2 regions of the Flintibacter hominis genome follow, and region 2 is predicted to be linked to the other one. Evidence: a T-box and tRNA genes for the amino acid it is inferred to sense, from the RefSeq annotation. Region 2 holds a T-box; the other holds one or more tRNA genes.
What was found. A T-box is a leader RNA that pairs with one kind of tRNA and senses whether it is charged. The one in region 2 lies ahead of ileS (isoleucine--tRNA ligase), so its partner is inferred to be a tRNA-Ile.
Positions count from the first base shown of each region.

Region 1: it encodes a tRNA-Ile, which carries the amino acid that the T-box ahead of ileS (isoleucine--tRNA ligase) is inferred to sense. The anticodon was not compared.

Region 1 is NZ_JACOPO010000019.1:449-5,536, reverse strand. It holds partial or broken gene H8S11_RS13790 (hypothetical protein) at 1-36, shown strand, start outside; rRNA gene H8S11_RS13575 (16S ribosomal RNA) at 365-1,895, shown strand; tRNA gene H8S11_RS13570 (tRNA-Ile) at 2,019-2,095, shown strand; tRNA gene H8S11_RS13565 (tRNA-Ala) at 2,121-2,196, shown strand; rRNA gene H8S11_RS13560 (23S ribosomal RNA) at 2,454-5,088, shown strand, end outside.
Region 2 is NZ_JACOPO010000005.1:185,889-201,395, reverse strand. It holds gene ileS (isoleucine--tRNA ligase) at 1-1,656, opposite strand, end outside; T-box leader at 1,972-2,227, opposite strand; gene glf (UDP-galactopyranose mutase) at 2,408-3,571, shown strand; gene H8S11_RS09475 (glycosyltransferase family 2 protein) at 3,667-4,695, shown strand; gene H8S11_RS09470 (hypothetical protein) at 4,776-4,928, opposite strand; gene H8S11_RS09465 (ribbon-helix-helix domain-containing protein) at 5,062-5,232, shown strand; gene argB (acetylglutamate kinase) at 5,247-7,610, opposite strand; gene cuyB (cysteate racemase) at 7,719-8,435, opposite strand; gene H8S11_RS09450 (carboxylate--amine ligase) at 8,495-9,715, opposite strand; gene H8S11_RS09445 (alanine racemase) at 9,776-10,843, opposite strand; gene H8S11_RS09440 (hypothetical protein) at 11,056-11,511, opposite strand; gene H8S11_RS09435 (GNAT family N-acetyltransferase) at 11,768-12,415, shown strand; gene miaB (tRNA (N6-isopentenyl adenosine(37)-C2)-methylthiotransferase MiaB) at 12,789-14,204, shown strand; gene mutS (DNA mismatch repair protein MutS) at 14,230-15,507, shown strand, end outside.

The sequences.
Region 1 (5,088 bases), on a different contig from region 2:
GAAAAAAGTTTGAAACTGGCGAAAAAAAGTGCTTGACAAAGGCAATGAAGTGTGGTAACCTAATCAAGCTGTCCGCGAGGGCAGCGGCAAGCCACTAAGGGAGCGGCGAATGAGAGGACAAAAGAGTTTGAAAAAGCTCGAAAAAAGTTCTTGACAAAGCGAACTGAATGTGGTAAGATAAAAACCCGCCGCACGGAGCGGCGTGTACCTTGTAAATTAAACAACGTGACAAACGAAAAGCACCAGATATGGATTTGGTTGTTCGAAGACAAGCGAAGCTTGAAACGGATGACCGTAAATTTCTTTGAAGCTTGGAAAAGTTTCGATAATATGATTTGAGGGACTTCGGTTCTTTAAATACCATTTTATTGAGAGTTTGATCCTGGCTCAGGATGAACGCTGGCGGCGTGCTTAACACATGCAAGTCGAACGGAGTGCTCATGACAGAGGATTCGTCCAATGGAGTGAGTTACTTAGTGGCGGACGGGTGAGTAACGCGTGAGTAACCTGCCTTGGAGTGGGGAATAACAGGTGGAAACATCTGCTAATACCGCATGATGCAGTTGGGTCGCATGGCTCTGACTGCCAAAGATTTATCGCTCTGAGATGGACTCGCGTCTGATTAGCTGGTTGGCGGGGTAACGGCCCACCAAGGCGACGATCAGTAGCCGGACTGAGAGGTTGGCCGGCCACATTGGGACTGAGACACGGCCCAGACTCCTACGGGAGGCAGCAGTGGGGAATATTGGGCAATGGGCGCAAGCCTGACCCAGCAACGCCGCGTGAAGGAAGAAGGCTTTCGGGTTGTAAACTTCTTTTCTCAGGGACGAAGCAAGTGACGGTACCTGAGGAATAAGCCACGGCTAACTACGTGCCAGCAGCCGCGGTAATACGTAGGTGGCGAGCGTTATCCGGATTTACTGGGTGTAAAGGGCGTGTAGGCGGGACTGCAAGTCAGATGTGAAAACCATGGGCTCAACCTGTGGCCTGCATTTGAAACTGTAGTTCTTGAGTACTGGAGAGGCAGACGGAATTCCTAGTGTAGCGGTGAAATGCGTAGATATTAGGAGGAACACCAGTGGCGAAGGCGGTCTGCTGGACAGCAACTGACGCTGAGGCGCGAAAGCGTGGGGAGCAAACAGGATTAGATACCCTGGTAGTCCACGCTGTAAACGATGGATACTAGGTGTGGGGGGTCTGACCCCCTCCGTGCCGCAGTTAACACAATAAGTATCCCACCTGGGGAGTACGATCGCAAGGTTGAAACTCAAAGGAATTGACGGGGGCCCGCACAAGCGGTGGAGTATGTGGTTTAATTCGAAGCAACGCGAAGAACCTTACCAGGGCTTGACATCCCGGTGACCGGTGTAGAGATACACCTTCTTCTTCGGAAGCGCCGGTGACAGGTGGTGCATGGTTGTCGTCAGCTCGTGTCGTGAGATGTTGGGTTAAGTCCCGCAACGAGCGCAACCCTTATTGTTAGTTGCTACGCAAGAGCACTCTAGCGAGACTGCCGTTGACAAAACGGAGGAAGGTGGGGACGACGTCAAATCATCATGCCCCTTATGTCCTGGGCCACACACGTACTACAATGGTGGTCAACAGAGGGAAGCAAGACCGCGAGGTGGAGCAAACCCCTAAAAGCCATCCCAGTTCGGATTGCAGGCTGCAACTCGCCTGTATGAAGTTGGAATCGCTAGTAATCGCGGATCAGCATGCCGCGGTGAATACGTTCCCGGGCCTTGTACACACCGCCCGTCACACCATGAGAGTCGGGAACACCCGAAGTCCGTAGCCTAACCGCAAGGGGGGCGCGGCCGAAGGTGGGTTCGATAATTGGGGTGAAGTCGTAACAAGGTAGCCGTATCGGAAGGTGCGGCTGGATCACCTCCTTTCTAAGGAGAGTTCAAAAGCCGACAGGTTTTTGTAACGTCCTAAGGTCAGACGTCTGTGCAAAGTAGGGGTCACGTTGTTTAATTTAGAGGGCGCACGCCGTAAGGGGAGCGGTGGGGGCTCACGGGCCCATAGCTCAGCTGGCTAGAGCGCACGACTGATAATCGTGAGGTCGGTGGTTCGAGTCCACTTGGGCCCACCACCAAAAGCTGAGGGCACCCGGATAAGGGGGTTTAGCTCAGTTGGTAGAGCACCTGCTTTGCAAGCAGGGGGTCACCGGTTCGAGTCCGATAACCTCCACCACAAGATCAAATCGAAGTGTTTACCCAAGAGGGTGAGCATTTCGATCTGACCTTGAAAAGGGTCGGAGAACTGCACCTTGAAAACTGAACAGTGAAGCAAGCAAGAAATTGCGAGCAAGCAACAGAGAGGTAACAAAGTAAAATTTGTGGACTTTTTAAGGAATTAAAAGGGTAACAAATACTACAATGAAACTGAATCTGAGGCCTGCATAATTCTTATAGAACCAAGAGAACAGCTTGAAAAGGTTGTTCTACGAAGGTCAAGCTAATAAGAGCGCAAGGGGAATGCCTTGGCATCAAGAGCCGATGAAGGACGTGACAAGCTGCGATAAGCCTGGGGGAGCTGCACATAAGCTTCGATCCCAGGATTTCCGAATGGGGAAACCCGGCAGAGCAATACTCTGTCAGCCTGCGTTGAATCAAATAGGCGTAGGCGGGGAACCGCCTGAACTGAAACATCTAAGTAGGGCGAGGAAGAGAAATCAACAGAGATTCCGCAAGTAGTGGCGAGCGAACGCGGAAGAGGGCAAACCGAAGGATTTATCCTTCGGGGTTGTGGACTGACGCAACGGATTGATAGGCTAGCTGAACGGTATGGGAAGGCCGACCACAGCGGGTGATAGTCCCGTAAGCGAAAGCTGAGTCGATTTAGTCAGGATCCAGAGTACCGCAGGACACGTGAAACCCTGTGGGAAACTGGGGGGACCACCCTCCAACCCTAAATACTACTTGATGACCGATAGAGGAGCAGTACCGTGAGGGAAAGGTGAAAAGGACCCCGGGAGGGGAGTGAAAGAGAACCTGAAACCTTGTGCTTACAAGCACTCAAAGCACGTTAAAGTGTGATGAGGTACTTTTTGTAGAACGGTCCGGCGAGTTATTGTACGTGGCAAGCTTAAGGTGTTCAGCACCGGAGGCGAAGCGAGAGCGAGTCTGAATAGGGCGTATAAAGTCGCGTGCAATAGACCCGAAACCAGGTGACCTATCCATGAGCAGGTTGAAGTGGGGGTAAAACCCCATGGAGGACCGAACCGACCCCCGTTGCAATGGTGGCGGATGACTTGTGGATAGCGGAGAAATTCTAATCGAACTTGGAGATAGCTGGTTCTCCCCGAAATAGCTTTAGGGCTAGCGTTAGTTTAGATTACCGGAGGTAAAGCACTGAATGGGCTAGGGGCTGATAAAGTTACTGAACCCTATCAAACTCTGAATGCCGGATAATTGATGACTAGCAGTCAGACTACGTGAGATAAGTCTCGTGGTCAAAAGGGAAACAGCCCAGACCCACAGCTAAGGTCCCAAATATACGCTAAGTGGAAAACGATGTGGAGTTGCGAAAACAACCAGGATGTTGGCTTAGAAGCAGCCACTCATTAAAAGAGTGCGTAATAGCTCACTGGTCGAGTGACTCTGCGCGGAAAATGTAACGGGGCTAAGCGTATAACCGAAGCTTGGGATTGCATCTAATGCAGTGGTAGGGGAGCGTCGAATAAGGGGTGAAGTCGTAGCGGAAGCAGCGGTGGACTTTATTCGAGTGAGAATGCCGGAATGAGTAGCGAGAATTATGTGGGAATCATAATGGCCGAAAATCTAAGGTTTCTTGGGGAAGGTTCGTCCGCCCAAGGTAAGCCGGGAGCTAAGGCGAGGCCGAAAGGCGTAGTCGATGCACATACGGTTGAAATTCCGTAGCCACCGAAACTTAAACCAGAAGGACACTTGGAGCTATCCGAACCCGGGCGTTGGTTGACCCGGGCGAAAGGGACCGAAATCAAGTAGGGAAGTCGGAGAATAACGAGGCGAGAAAAGTTCTGGTGTATGCTAAGGTGCCCGTACCGCAAACCGACACAGGTAGATGAGGAGAGAATCCTAAGGCCAACGGGAGAAGGGTTGTTAAGGAACTCGGCAAAATTACCCCGTAACTTCGGGATAAGGGGAGCTCCCTAAGGGGAGCCGCAGAGAATAGGCCCAAGCGACTGTTTACCAAAAACACAGGTCTATGCTAAATCGAAAGATGACGTATATGGGCTGACGCCTGCCCGGTGCTGGAAGGTTAAGAGGAGAGCTTAGCGCAAGCGAAGGTTTGAATTGAAGCCCCAGTAAACGGCGGCCGTAACTATAACGGTCCTAAGGTAGCGAAATTCCTTGTCAGGTAAGTTCTGACCCGCACGAATGGCGTAACGATTTGGGCGCTGTCTCAACAGCCCACCCGGCGAAATTGTAGTACCGGTGAAGATGCCGGTTACCCGCAACTAGACGGAAAGACCCCATGGAGCTTTACTGTAGCTTAATACTGAGGATTGGTAAATCATGTACAGGATAGGTGGGAGGCTTGGAAGCCTGGGCGTCAGCTCAGGTGGAGCCACCCTTGGGATACCACCCTTGATTTACTGGTTTTCTAACCTGCGGCCGTGAATCCGGTCGGGGGACACTGTTAGGTGGGCAGTTTGACTGGGGCGGTCGCCTCCTAAAAGGTAACGGAGGCGCTCAAAGGTTCGTTCAGCACGGACGGAAATCGTGCATTGAGTGTAAACGCATAAACGAGCCTAACTGCGACACCGACGGGTGGAGCAGTAACGAAAGTTGGAGTTAGTGATCCGGCGGTATGCAAGTGGAAGTGCCGTCGCTCAACGGATAAAAGCTACCCTGGGGATAACAGGCTGATCTCCCCCAAGCGTCCACAGCGACGGGGAGGTTTGGCACCTCGATGTCGGCTCGTCACATCCTGGGGCTGAATTCGGTCCCAAGGGTTCGGCTGTTCGCCGATTAAAGTGGCACGCGAGCTGGGTTCAGAACGTCGTGAGACAGTTCGGTCCCTATCTGTTGCGGGCGTAAGAGATTTGAAGGGAGCTGTCCTTAGTACGAGAGGACCGGGATGGACAGACCTCTGGTGCAC
Region 2 (15,507 bases):
GAAGCCCTGGTCCTTCTTCATGGAGGCGTAGTGGGTGGAGCCGGAGTCGAACCACCCGTCCAGAGTGTCCTCCTCCTTGGTAAAGCCTGCTTTGCTCCCACAGTGGGGACAGGAGAAGCCGGCAGGCAGAATGTCAGCGGCCTCCATCTCGTACCAGGCGTTAGAGCCCTTCTCACCAAAGAGCTTGGACACGGCGGAGATGGTGTCGTCGTTGCAGATGGGCTTGCCGCAGTCCTGACAGTAGAACACGGGGATGGGCAGACCCCAGCGGCGCTGGCGGCTGATGCACCAGTCGGCCCGCTCCCGGATCATGGACTTCATCCGGTCAATGCCCCAGCCAGGGATCCACCGCACGTCGTCGCAGGCGGCCACGGCCTGCTCCTTGAAGGCGTCTACAGAGCAGAACCACTGGGGGGTAGCCCGGAAAATGATGGGATTCTTGCAGCGCCAGCAGTGGGGGTAGGAGTGGACGATGTCCTCGCTGGCGAAGAGGGCGCCGCTCTCCTTCATATCGGCCAGAATGACGGGATTGGACTCCTCGGTCTTCATGCCGGCGTATTTTCCGGCGTAATCGGTGTGGCGGCCCCGGTCGTCCACGGGCACCACCATCTCGATTTTGTAGCGTTTGCAGGTCTCGTAGTCGTCTGCGCCAAAGCCGGGGGCGGTGTGGACACAGCCGGTGCCTGAGTCCATAGTGACATACTCGGCGGTGCAGAGCTGGCTGGTCTTGTCCAGGAAGGGATGCTGGGCCAGCATATACTCAAAGTCAGCGCCCTTGAACTGCTTGACGATCTCATAATTCTCAAAGCCGCCGATCTTCATCACCTTGGCGCACAGGGCCTCGGCCATAATATACATTTCGCCGTTGTCCGCCTTTACCAGCACATAGCTCTCCCGGGGGTGAACAGCGATGGCCAGGTTGCCAGGCAGGGTCCAGATGGTGGTGGTCCAGATCACAAAGTACATTTTGGACAGATCGCCGTACTGACTGAGCTTGCCCAGATCGTCCCTGACCTGGAATTTGACATATACGGTGGTACAGGGGTCGTCCTGATACTCGATCTCCGCTTCGGCCAGGGCGGTCTCATCCTTGGGGCACCAGTACACAGGCTTCAGGCCCTTATAGATGTAGCCTTTCTTGTACATCTCGCCAAAAACCTTGACCTCCTCTGCCTCGAAGCCGGGGTCCATTGTGAGGTAGGGGTTCTCCCAGTCCCCCACCACGCCCAGCCGCTTAAAGCCCTCCCGCTGGATATCCACATACTTCTGGGCGTAGTCGTGACAGGCGGTGCGGAATTCGGGGACGCTCATCTGCTTGCGGTTGAGTTTCTGCTCCTTGATGATAGCGGACTCGATGGGCATACCGTGGTTGTCCCAGCCGGGGATATAGGGGGTGTAGCGGCCCCGCATGGCCGCGGCCCGGACCATGAAGTCCTTGATGGACTTGTTCAGAGCGTGGCCCATGTGCAGATTGCCGTTGGAGAAGGGAGGGCCGTCGTGCAGGGAGAACAGGGGCTTGCCCTCGTTCTTCTTCAGCAGCTCGTGATACAGGTCCAGCTTCTCCCAGCCCTCCAGCATACCGGGCTCCCGGGCGGGCAGTCCGGCCCGCATGGGGAAATCGGTCTTGGGCAGGTTGATGGTCTTGTTGTAGTCCATTGGTTTGCTTCCTCCTATTTCAGGTCTTTTTTAGACTTTTCTATCAGATTACATGGGAATGTGACTAAGCCGCAGTGCCGGCAGAGCATCGTATGGGGAAATTGGGGAAACGGGTCCCGGGTAAACATACTGGTGGTATCGTCACCGTGGGGCCCCAGCTCCACCACGTCCGTCGGACCGCGGAAAAACCGTAATTCCTGTTGAGTCCAGAAGGGGTATTTTTAGGTGTGCATCGTCCCCTCCTCCATAGGGCGTCCACATTGGGGGCAGTCATAGAAGCCGCTCCTTTCAAAAAAGAAAACGCCTCTGTCCCCCGAAAGAGACAAAGGCGAAACATCCTCTGCGGTACCACTCTTCTTGCCGCGGGAAAAGACCACGGCCACTCAAGCCTGCCTGGTAACGGGGGCGTCCGGAGGCGCTTACTGTCAGGGAAGCCTGATCTCACAGCGCTTCCCGGTTCGGCCCTCTGCTCCAAGGTGATTTTCCCCTCCCCCTCCTGTCCGCCTCGCACCGGACCGGCGGCTCTCTGTACCATTCAGGGGTGGATACTCGTCCTTTTCATCGCGTGTTTCTATATGCAGTTGATATCTTATCTGCTTTTTCGGGGAATGTCAAGGGGGATGGAACAGCATATTACGCTTATTTTATCCAATCTTCAAGGAATTTTAATTTCCTTTTCCGGGAAAGTGTGATATGATACAAAGGAACATCTATAACGGCCAGCAGGCCGGAAAACGAGGTGGGATGGAGCTTGGAGGAGAAATTTGACGTTCTGGCCGTGGGAGCGGGCTATGCCGGCGCCGTGGCCGCCCGCGCTTTGGCGGATCAGGGGAAACGGGTCCTGGTGCTGGAGCGGAGGGACCACATTGGCGGCAATGCCTATGACCGTCCGGACCAGGCGGGGGTGCTGATCCACCAATACGGCCCCCATATCTTCCACACCAATGACAAACAGGTCTTTGACTGGCTTTCCCGGTTCACCCGGTGGCGGGACTACCAGCACCGGGTGGTGGCCAATATCCCGGACGGCCGGGGCGGACGGATAACCTATCCGGTGCCCTTCAACCTGACCTCCCTGGAAACGGCCTTCGGTCCGGAGGAGGGGAGACGGCTGGGGGATAAGCTGACCGCCGCCTATGGAGCGGAGAAAAAGGTCACCATTCTGGAACTGCGGCAAAATCAGGACCCGTCAATCGCCGCCCTGGCGGATTATGTGTACGAGCACGTCTTTGTCCACTACACCATGAAGCAGTGGGGCCAGAGGCCGGAGGACATTGACCCAAATACCACCGCACGGGTGCCCGTGTTCCTGTCCAGGGACGACCGCTATTTTCAGGATACATACCAGGGGATGCCTTTGGAGGGCTATACCCCCATGTTTGAAAGGATGCTGGACCATCCCAGCATCACCGTGGAGCTGGGGACGGACGCCTTGGGTCGGTTGGACCTGTCCGGTAACACACTGAAGGTAGACGGCGCCCCCTTTGACGGCCAGGTTATCTACACCGGCCAGGCGGACGAGCTGTTTGGCTTCCGGTTCGGCCCCCTCCCCTACCGCACGCTGGATTTTGCCTTCGAAACGCTGGAGCAGGACGACTTCCAGGGGTACGGCACAGTCAATTACACAGTGGACGAGGACTTTACCCGCATCACTGAGTTCAAACACCTGACCGGCCAGGCGGCGCCCGGCGTGACTACGATTGTAAAGGAATATTCCAAGGCGTATACCGGGGAGAGGGGCGAGATCCCCTATTATGCGATCATCAACCCGGAGAACAACGCCCTATACGCGAAATACAGGGCGGAGGCGGACCGGTTCTCCAACCTCCATCTGCTGGGCCGTCTGGCCGAATACAAATACTATAACATGGACGCGATTGCCGGGAAAGCACTGGAGCTGGCAGAAAAACTCTAGCCAATTCGGAGCCCGGCGGGGCGACTGAGAGGCTAAAAGCGCGGCGGGAACTTGGTTCCTGCTGAGGAAATCCACGTACAATGGGAGAGAAAGACATGGAAAAGCTCATTACTTTCGCGGTCCCCTGCTATAACTCGGCGGCCTATATGGAGCACTGTGTGGACACACTGCTCCAGGGAGGGGACGATATTGAGATCATCCTGGTGGACGACGGCTCCACCAAGGATGAGACCCCGGCCATCTGTGACCGTTACCAGGAGCGGTATCCCGGTATTGTCCGGGCCATCCACCAGGAGAACGGCGGTCATGGAGAGGGAGTCAACCAGGGCATCCGAAACGCCCAGGGCGTCTACTATAAAGTAGTGGACTCGGACGACTGGGTGGACGTGGACGCGCTGAAAAAGGTGCTGGACAAGCTGCGGCAGTTCCAGCGGGACGAAAAGCCCATCGATATGATGATCGCCAACTATGTCTATGAGCATGTGGAGGACAACACCCAAAAGGTAGTGAACTACCGGAACGTATTTCCCGTGGGCCGGGTCTTTGGCTGGGAGCAGATCGGGCGGTTCCGTCCCTCCCAGTATCTGCTGATGCACAGCGTCATCTACCGCACTCAGCTGCTGCGGGACTGCGGGCTGGAGCTGCCCAAACACACCTTCTATGTGGACAATATCTTTGTCTATCAGCCCCTGCCGGCGGTGAAGAATATGTACTACATGGATGTGGACTTGTACCGCTACTTTATCGGTCGGGCGGACCAGTCGGTCAACGAGAAGGTGATGGTCACACGGGTGGACCAGCAGCTGCGGGTCACCTATCACATGATCGGCTCTCACGATCTGCGCCAGGTCAGCGCCCAGCACAAGAAGCTGGGCCGCTATATGTTCAACTACCTGGCCATGATGATGGCTATTTCCTCCATTTTCCTGATTATCGACAATTCCCCCGAAGCACTGGGTAAGCGGACCCAGTTGTGGGAGTACCTGCGGACGGTGGACAGCGCGGTGTACCACAAGATGAAGTACCGGGCGGTCTCCGCCTTTACCGCCTTCCCCGGCTACCAGGGGCGGCGGCTGTCGGTGGGGCTCTACCGGCTGGCCCGGAAGATTTATAAGTTCAATTAAAGAGCGCGGGGCCGCCCATGGCTGTCATGGGCGGCCCCGCCGGCAATATGGGGCAGTCCTCTCCCCCGCGCCCCGCGCCTTCACTCCTCTGGTGGAAGCCGGCGGATGTGTTCCCGCAGGAGCTTTCGGATGTAGCTGGGGACAGAGCGGCAGTCCCGGTCCGCCAGATCCTTCAGGGCGGTGTAGAGCTCCTGGGACATTCGGACGGATACAGTTTTGTATGATTGTTCCATAGTATCACCTCAAGCAAACGATACCATATAGTTACCATGAAGTCAATATATGGACACTACTTGACGGTGAAAAAAATTACTGTTACCCTAATGACAGTAGATAGTAACTATATAGTACATAGGTGATGCGATTATGGGAGAAGCAGTATTGGTCAATCGAAAAAAACTCATCACATCCCTTGCCAATGAGCTGGTAGAGCCCTTTGACAAGCTGTCTAAAAAGACAAGGGTCCCCAAATCCCGCCTGATTGACGAGGCTGTGGAGGACTTGTTGAAAAAATATGAAAAAAGGATGGCCGAGTAGGCCATCCTTTTTGTTTATCCTGTGATCGTCGTTCCAGAGGCCCGCTGGCCCAGCATATGGAGCAGCAGGGAGTGCTCCACCCGGCCGTCCAAAATGGACACCTGGCCCACTCCGGCCCGAATGGCGTGGATGCAGCCCCGCACCTTGGGCACCATGCCCCCGGCGATGAGGCCCGTGTCGATGAGCTCCTCCGCCCGCTTGACGTCCATGTGGTCCACGGCGGTCTTGCTGTTGTGGCTGTCGATCAGGATGCCCCCCACGTCGGTGAGAAAAACCAGGCTCTCCGCCCCCAGAGCCTCGGCCACCGCCCGGGCGGCGTCGTCAGCGTTGCAGTTCAGGCCGTCGCCGTCTTCTCCCAGGGCGATGGGAGAGACCACGGGCACAAAATCCCCATCCAGCAGGGTGGTCAGCACTCTGGGGTCTACACGGGTGATGCTTCCCACCCGCCCCAGAGCCGGGTCCTTGACCACGGCGGTGATGAGCCCGCCGTCCTTGCCCGAAATGCCCACACCGGAGACCTCTAACCGGGCCAGGTCCCGGACGATGGCCTTGTTCACCTGGGCGGACAGGGCCATCTCCGCCGCCTCCAGGGCGGCCTCGTCAGTGACCCGGTAGCCGTTCTCAAAGCGGGTGGGCACCTGCAGCTTGTCCAGCAGGGCAGTAATGTGCTTTCCGCCCCCGTGGACCAGCACCACCCGCATACCCACCATCCGAAGGGCGGCCACATCTTGGAGGGTGGTGTCCAGGGCGGCCTCCGCCCCAATGGCGGAGCCACCGTACTTGACCACTACGGTCTTCCCCTCATGCCGATTCAGAATGGGCAGGATGGACAGCAGATTGCGTACCTTTTCCATGCCGTCCAGACCATGCTGGACATCGTACTCCCGCAGGAAAGCCTGGACATAATCCACGTCAGAGGGGGTGTCCACATACTCATTCCCCCGCTTCTGGCGGGTCTCCGCCCCCTTTCCAGTGATGAGCAGGACGGAGGGGACATGACAGCCCAGGACAGCCTGGCGGATAGCCTCCCCCCGGTTGGGCTCAATGGACCACTCGCAGTTCTGTCCGGCCACATAGGAGGCGATCTCCCGGCAGATGTCCAGGGTGTCCTCCTCTCCGCTGTCCTCCTCGGTGAGGACCACCAGATCGGAGTATTTGCCCGAAATCTCCCCCAGGTCCTTCCGCCGGTCCAGGGCCTTTTTCCCCGGACAGCCAAAGACGGTGACGATCCGCCGGCCGGGATATTCCGCCTGGACAGAGCGGAACAGCGTTTCGAAGCTCATTCGGTTGTGGGCATAGTCTACGATGGCGGTGACCGTTTCATCAGCATTAGAGTAAATCTCCATCCGGCCGGGGACCCGGGCCTTCATCAGCCCCACATAGACACACCGCTCCGGGATGTTCAGCGCCTCGCACACGGCGATGGCGGCCAGCGCGTTCTCCACGTTGAACAGGCCGGGCATAGTCAGCCGAAATTCCCGCAGATAGCGCCGGGTGCGGACCCGGAACAGAATGTCGTTCCCCCGCTTGCGGACCTGGGAGGCGTAGACATCCGCCTCCTGATCCTTCTGAGAAAAGGTGAACAAGGGCCTGCCCGCCGCCCGGGCCGCCTCTAGCACCCGGTCGGCGTAGTCGCAGTCCAGGTTGACGCAGTTGACAGCCCCTTGGGAAAAAATTTTCAGCTTGGAGGAGAAGTAGTCCTCAAAGTCCGGGTGCTCAATGGGTGAGATGTGGTCAAGGCCGATGTTGAGAAAGCAGGCGGCGGCGAACTCGGTACACAGAGTCCGGTGGTATTTCAGGGCCTGGCTGGATACCTCCATGGTGAGATACTCCATCCCCGCTTCCACCCCGTGGGCAAAGTGGCGTTGGAGCTCCAGCGGTTCGGGTGTGGTGAGGTGGGACTCGAACCGCTCCACCCCGTCATAGGTGTCAATGGAGGAGATGATGCCGCTCTCCGGCTTCTCCCGCTCGGCCATATACTCATCCAGGATATATTTCAAATAGTAGGCGGTAGAGGACTTCCCCTTGGTGCCCGTCAGGCCGATGACCTTCAGCTTTCCGGAGGGGTGGCCGTAGAACAGGTCGGCCAGGGGAGCGATGGCCGAGCGCATATCATGGACTTGAAGGCAGGGCAGGTCAGACTGGGGATAGGGGACCTGGCTCACATAGGCCAGCGCCCCTCTCTCCTGGGCCATTTCCAGAAATTCCGGCTTAAAGTGGGCTCCCTTGCAAAGAAACAGGGTACCGGGGACCACCTCTCGGGAGTCGTAAGACACCAGAGCCACCGGGGCGGTCTGGTCTATTTCCCTGGGAATGGGGGCGGCTAAGAGGCCGGAGCGATCCAGCAGGGCGATGTAGTCCTTCAGAATGTGCGCCATGATGAACACCTCGATTTCAGGGTTGAGAGGGAAGATATTGTGTTTGTCCCAGGCAAACCGATTTTAAGGCGTCCGGCAGGGCCGGACACAAAATCTCTATGCTTCACGCTATTTGATGAAGATGTGCCGCAGGGGCTTGCGGCAGGCCTGGACCGACCGCTCGGCCAGGACGGCCATGGCGTCTGTGTAGAAGGGAGGCAGGTGGTGCCTGTCGGCAAAGACGGACAGCTCGGTGCAGGCCAGCACGCCACAGTCGCAGCCCTGTTCCTCCAGGTCCCGGTGGATGGCGGCGAACTTCTGGGGGTCCCCGTCCCGACCGGACTTCACATCGTCGTAGATCAGGGACATGACCAGCTTCTGGGCCGGCGGCGTGGGTACTGTCGCCTGAATCCCCACAGCCTCAAATTCCTTTTGGTATAATCCGGACTGAATTGTACCATCCGTAGCGAGGATGCCAGGGCGCTTCAACCCCTGGGAGGCCAGCAGACGGGCGGTTTCCCGTATCATGTGGAGGATGGGCACCCCTACCTGCTCCTGCACCCTGTCCAAAAAGAAGTGCGAGGTGTTGCAGGGGACGGCGATGACGGTACAGCCCGCTCCCTCCAGCAGGCGCGCGTCGGCCAACAGCCGTTGAAAAACAGCCTCCCGTTCCCCCTCGCTGCCTAAAATAGCCTCGGTGCGGTCGGGCATCTGGCTGTCCGAGAGGATCAGGGCGTTGACGTGCTCCTGGTCACAGGAGGCCTCCGTCCGGTCAATGACAAATTGATAAAAGGTATTGGTTGCCTGGGGGCCCATTCCCCCCAGAACGCCTAAACGATATTCCATAAAATCACCATGGTGGGAAGAAGAACAGCAAAAAAGAGGAGCCGCAGGTCCTGTGCCGGTCAATCCTCCGCGGGTATCTTGTTATACTGGTCGAACCGCTTGATATTCCCCAGGTGGTTTTTCATCACCCGGAGCCGCCGCTTGAGAGAGCCATCCTTGTCGTAAACCAGGGAGTGGCTGTCCGCCCCGGCTTTAATGAGGGCCCGCATCTCCTGGTGGTACTGCTTTGGGGTGAATTTGAAGGCCACCTTCCGGGGAACCATGCGCCACAGGGAGCGGTTGCGGGTCATCTCAAAGGGCAGGTCCTTCCCCTCCACACGGTCCTGGACGACCATCTTGGCGATGTTGTGGCCCGCCCCGGTGACGTAGTAGTTGCTCCGCCCCTGGCGGCAGTTGATCTCAAAGGCCTTGTACTTCCCGTCCCGGCTGTCGTACTTGATGTCAAAGTTGGAGAAGCCGGTGAAGTGAAGGGCCTCCAGGAGAGTTTTGATTTTCAGCTCTAGGGCCTCGTCGCACTCAGTCAGGATGACGGCGTGGTTTCCGATGCCGTGGGGGGAGTGTTCCTCCAGCAGCACATGGCCCAGGCACATGGTGGTCACCCGACCGTTCCGGTCGGAGTAGCTGGTCAGCACCCGCATATAGCTGTCATCTCCGGGGATGAACTCCTGAAGGACCATGTGGTCCGGGTAGCCGGCGGCATATACATGGTCCAGAGCGGCCAGCAGCTCCTCCCAGCTCTGACAGATGTAGACCTTGGCCAAGGAGTGGTCCCCACAGGCCCAGTAGGCCACGCTGTCAGCGGGCTTGGCAATGTAGGGCGGACCCCAGGGGAGCTGAAAGTCGTGGCCCATGGACTTGTCGTAGATAAAGGTGGCCGGGTGATCGATGCCATGCTGGTCGCACAGGGCGTAAAACTTTTCCTTGTTGATGAGGGTGTCCAGCAGGTCTCCGTCAATGTAGGGGGCGATGACGTTGGCCGGCAGGCTGTCCTTACAGTGGGCGGCCAGCTGGACATAGCTGTCCCCGCAGCCCAGCAGGAGGACTTTTTTGTCCGGAAACTCCCTGGCTACCGCCTCTGTGTTCCGGCGGAAGGCCGCCTCGCTCTCGTTGTCGGGGCACACCCGGTAGTCGAGGATGGCGGAGCCGTGGCAGGGGAAGGAGGGATATTTGCCATAGGCCACGCTCCTTACCCCATAGGCCTCATGAAAGGCCCTGGCCACGGAGTACACGTTGATGTCCCCGCCAAAGAGGAGGGGCTGAAATTGTAAAGGATCGGACACTTGATAGGACTCCTTTTTCTCAAGAGTAAAGGGTAAAGAGGGGGCGTGCCAAAAGGCAGGTCAGCGGTACTCAATGACAAAGCCCCTGGCAAACAGAGGGTCCATCTCAAAGACCGCCAAATCCCCATAGGCGCATTTCATGTTGGTTACATCCAGAATAGTCTCGCTGGCGCCCACGGGGCCCAGCACCCGGGCGCGCTGCTCTCCGACGCGGACGGTGCGTCTCCGGCTCCGGCGCCACTGGGCCAGCAGGGCGGTCAGGCCGGACTGCCGGGGGCGCTCCACGCCAAAGCCGTTCTGATAGCCCACGGGTAGGACGGCCACTCGGGTAGGCTTTTTCAGCACAAGGGGCTTGTCCGCCCCGATGGTGTGGCCCCTGGGCAGCCAGCGGACCTCGGCCAGAGGGGCTTCCCCATAGCCAACGGTTCGCAATCCGTCGTCCCGGGTCCGTCGGCACCGCCCCAAAATAGCGGAGCCGGCCCGCACGCCGTCCAGCCGGGCGCTGTCGTCGTGGAGCAGAGAGAAGGAGCCGGCGGCATGGACCACTCCGGTCTCAAAGCCGGCGGCATGGATCGTGTCCAGCACCTGGTGGAACTGCTCCAGCTGCTGCTTGGCCTCCGGGTCGTTGGGCTGGGCGGCGTGGAGCTGAGTATAGATGCCAGATAGAGCCACATTGGGGAGAGAGCGATAGGCCAGCAGGATCTTCTCCGGCTCCCCCACCAGAAAGCCTCCAAAGCCCATCCCGGTGTCCACCTGAATGTGGGCCTCCACCACGGTGGAGCGGTTCTCCGCCAGCGCGTTCAGAGCCATCCCGGTGTCCACCGAAGAGATGGTGCACACCGCGTTTAGGTCCACCAGCCGCTCCAGCTCCTCCCGGTCAGTGGTGGAACGGAGCATCAGGATTTCCTCGTCCACAAAGCCGGCCTCGCGCAGCGCCTGGGCCTCGGACACTTCAGACACCGCAAAGTGGCCGATACCCTCGTCCCGGAGAAGCTGGGCCAGGGCCGCGATGCCGGCGCCCCCTCCGTCCCCAGACAGCACGCCATAGATCACCGCCCCGGCGGCCCGCTCCTTGATCACCGCCAGGTTGTTTTTGACCGCCGACTTTTCGATGACTAATTTACGCATATGGATGGCTCCCCTCTATCTCTCCAGGATATATCTTACCCATATTAACGCTTCATTTTACCACTATTTGAAATAAAAGGCAACGGATAGATGGCGCCTCCCCTTTCCCCTTTGGACCGATTTAGGCTTACCTAACAATTCGTTCGTCGAAATGACGAAGAGAGGCATATTCTCAGTTGATAACTGATACATAAGTCGGAATTTCCTTGTTATTATCGCTTTATTTCCATGCAATAAAAGGAAGGCCTATTTGGATGCATTTTATCCGGGGTATTCCAAATATCTGCACTATCAATGTCCTTGATATGTTTTGTGGTAAGATCAGAAATGGATATTGTTCTTCTGTGAACTACAGGGCTGTCCTCAAATTCATAGCAGTCCATCAGCCACACATGCCAGAGCTCTATAGAATCAGTATTTTGCAGCGCGTTTTTTATATATGCAATTATTTGCTTGGCTCTGCCATCGGTATAATTCCATTCCAGATAGACAGCGTTTCTCTTTTCGGTATAGTCCTCAACATCTGTAAAGGTGTACAGGCAATAGTTATCATCCGCGCCGCCATCATGTACTGTGCCATCATCAATATGTATATCCAATGGGTAATCCTGTGAAGGTTCTATTTCAGTCAAAGGATAGTCTGAAGCGATAAATGTACATACACTCATTGGAGATGCCCCCTTAAAATATTCCAATCTGTCCTTTTGGTTTAATTTATCACATTGTTTTGTTTGTATCAATGCTTGGTAAAATCGATGGAGTTAGACTCCATGCATTCAAAAGGAAAAAGGGATAATGGATCTCACCGGGACATCCCTATGGAGAAAAAGGAAGCGGACCTCTGTTGTACGGGGGAAGAAAGCGTGGTAAACTAAACAATACGGGCACGGCCAGACAGCGGCCCGCAGGATCGGAGGAACATCTATGAGAAAAGACATTATTATCCGGAGGGAAACAGAGGACGACCGGCCCAGGGTAGAGGAGATCGTCAGGCGGGCCTTTTATAACTTGTATATTCCCGGAGCCGCGGAGCACTACCTAGTCCACATCATGCGCTCCCACCCGGACTTTATTCAGGAGCTGGACCTAGTGCTGGAGCTGGAGGGACAGGTCATCGGAGCGATCATGTACACCAGAGCCCACTTGGTGGACGAGCGTGGGAAGGAGCGGGAGATCCTCACCTTTGGTCCGGTATGCGTTTTGCCGGAGTATCAGCGCATGGGGTACGGAAAGAGGCTGATGGAGGCATCCTTCCAAAAGGCGGTGGAGATGGGCTACGACACCATTGTAATCTTCGGCGCACCGGGCAACTATGTGAGCCGGGGCTTTAAGAGCTGCAAGAGGTACAACGTCTGCCTGGAGAACGGCTCCTTCCCGGCGGCCATGCTGGTAAAGGAGCTGGTCCCCGGCTCCCTGGACGGCAGGAAGTGGGTGTACCGCCAGAGTCCCGTCTTTGAGTTTAGCGAGGAGGAGGCCCTGGCCTATGACGACACCCTGGAGCCCCTGGAGAAAAAGGAACTGCCCTGCCAAGAGGAGTTCTATATCCTAAGCAGCGCGATGCTGCCGGAATAGACCGATATAAAAAAGCAGGCAGCTCGTCGAAAAAGTAGAAATACCCCAAATTTTGTGTAAGAGCCTCGCGGAGTTCCATCGTCCGCAGACGACAGAATGAAATTTGTTTTTCCGAGGATATGCGCCTGGAAAAAACACTTCTCAGCCTGCAAGTGTGCGAGCACAGCGAGTGCGACGCAGCAGGCTGCAGGTCTTCGAAAGAAATGTTTGCGTTTTGGAGAGGGCCTGTTGACTTTGTCGAAAGGCCTGAGAGGGGGCGCCAGATCGGCGCCCCCTCCTTCTTGTGTTTCCGCTCAATAAATGCTATAATATAATGATTCAGTATGTGCGCCCGAAACAGGGCGGCAAATACCCCTGTATCGGGAGGAACAACATGGAAAAGACCACTACGATCATCCCCCAGGGCGACGTAGAGCGCCAGCTTTGGTACTGCGAACAGGTCGCCGCCGTCACCGCCCAGTGGCCGGAGCGGCCTCTGGCCTTTGTGGACACCTATGGCTGCCAGCAGAACGAGGCGGACAGCGAGCGCATCCGGGGCTATCTGAAAAAGATGGGCTTCGGCTTTACGGACGACGAGGAGCGGGCCCGGATCATCGTCATCAACACCTGCGCCATCCGGGAACACGCCGAGCAGCGGGTGCTGGGCAACGTGGGCGCGCTGGTCCATGTGAAGCGCCGCCACCCGGAGCAGCTGATCTGCCTGTGCGGCTGTATGATGCAGGAGCCTCATGTGGCTGAAAAGATACGCCAGTCCTACCGCCATGTGGACCTGGTCTTTGGCCCTCACGCACTGTGGAAGTTTCCGGAGATGATCTACACCCTGCTGACCCAGCGGGGCCGCATCTTCTCCAACGCTGACGAGGCGGGTTCCATCGCTGAGGGCATTCCGGTAGTCCGCCAGGATAAGGTGAAGGCATGGGTGTCCATCATGTACGGGTGCAACAACTTCTGCTCCTACTGCATTGTGCCATATGTCAGGGGGCGGGAGCGGTCCCGGAGGCCGGAGGATATCCTCCAGGAAGTGGAGGAGCTGGCGCGGGAGGGCTATAAGGACATCACCCTGCTGGGTCAGAATGTGAACTCCTACGGCAAGGATTTGGAGGAGCCGATGGATTTCGCCGACCTGCTGGAGCGGGTCAACGCTATCCCTGGGGAGTTTCTCATCCGCTTCATGACCTCTCACCCCAAGGACGCCACCCACAAGCTGTTTGAAACCATGGCTCGGTGTGAGAAGGTGGCCCCCGTCCTCCACCTGCCCTTCCAGGCGGGAAATGACCGGGTGCTGAAGGTGATGAACCGGAGGCATACCAGAGAGCAGTATTTAGAAAAGATTCGGGACCTAAAGTCCCTGATCCCCGATATCGTACTGACCTCCGACATCATCGTGGGCTTCCCTGGGGAGACCACCGAGGAGTTTGAGGACACCTTGAAGGTGCTGGAGGAGGTCCGCTTTGACGCCCTGTTCACCTTCATTTTTTCCCCCCGGGTGGGGACCCCGGCGGCCAACATGGACGATCCCATGCCCCGGGAGGAGAAGCTGGCCAACTTCAACCGGCTGACCGCCCTTCAAGACGCCATCTCCGAGGAGAAGCACCGGGCCTATGTCGGCAGGACCGTGCGCTGTCTGCTGGACGGACTGTCCGACGACGAGCGGTACGACCTTACCGCCCGCACCCCCGGAAACCGCCTGGTCCGAGTGGTGGGCGGCAGGTCCGCCCTAGGCCAGTTCCGGGATGTGAAGATCACCGACGCCAACAAGTGGTCCCTGTTTGGGGAGCTGATTGAGTAGAGAGAGAAGAAAGTAGGTGCCCCCTATGCCGGCAGAAACCACCCCCATGATGCAGCAATACCTGGATATCAAGGCCCAGAACCCGGACTCCATCCTATTTTTCCGGCTGGGCGACTTCTACGAGATGTTCAACGAGGACGCCAAACTGGTGTCCAAGGAGCTGGACCTGACGCTGACCACCCGGGACCGGAACAAGCCCCCGGAGGAGCGCACCCCCATGTGCGGGGTCCCCTATCACTCCTGTGACAGCTATATCGCCCGGCTCATCGCCAAGGGCTACAAGGTGGCCATCTGCGAGCAGACCGAGGACCCGGCTCTGGCCAAGGGCCTGGTAGACCGAGAGATCATCCGGGTTATCACTCCGGGCACCGTCATCGCCTCCTCCATGCTGGAGGAGGGGAAAAACAACTACATCTGCGCCGTCTACGCCGACTCGGCCGCCTTTGGCCTGTGCCTGTGCGACATCTCCACCGGCGAGGTGTACGCCACCTCTTTCCCCGCCGGAGCGGAGGCCCTGGACCACCTGGAGAACGAGCTGGGTAGATTTCACCCCGCCGAGGCGGTGCTGTCCGACGGGGCGTTTCAGCTTGACGGCCTGGTTCCCTTCCTGCGGGAGCGGCTGGACTGCCCCTGTGAGAACGGTGGGGAGGCCAGGTTCCGCCTGGACGCCGCCCGTCCCCTGGTGGAAAAGCAGTTTAAGGCCGGGCTGGACACCCTGCCTCGGGGGGACGAGGGGGCGGTCCAGGCCGCCGGCGGCCTGCTGACCTATCTCTACGAGACCCAGAAGACAGACCTGTCCCACATCGCCAACTTTACCTACTACACCGCCGAGCAGTTCATGGAGCTGGACCTGACCGCCCGGCAGACCCTGGAGCTCACCTCCACCCTCCGGTCCAAGGACAAGAAGGGCTCCCTGCTGTGGGTGCTGGACAAGACAAAGACCGCTATGGGCGGCCGCCTGCTCCGGGGCTGGATGGAGCGGCCCCTCCTCTCCCCAGTCCAGATCGGCCGGCGGCAGCAGGCCGTGTCCGACCTGGTGGAGGACATCATCACCCGGGAGGAGCTGGCCCTCACCCTGCGGGAAGTCACCGACCTGGAGCGGCTCATCGGCCGGGTGGTCTATGGCTCCGCCGGCGGGAGGGACCTGGTGGCCCTGTCGGGCGGCCTGGCCCGACTGCCCCGTATTCGGGAACTGCTGGGCCACTGTCCCTCCGCCCTGCTCCAGTCCCTCCGGGAGGAGCTGGACGACCTGCCCGAGGTCCGGGACCTGCTGGACCGGGCCCTGGTGGACGAGCCCCCCTTC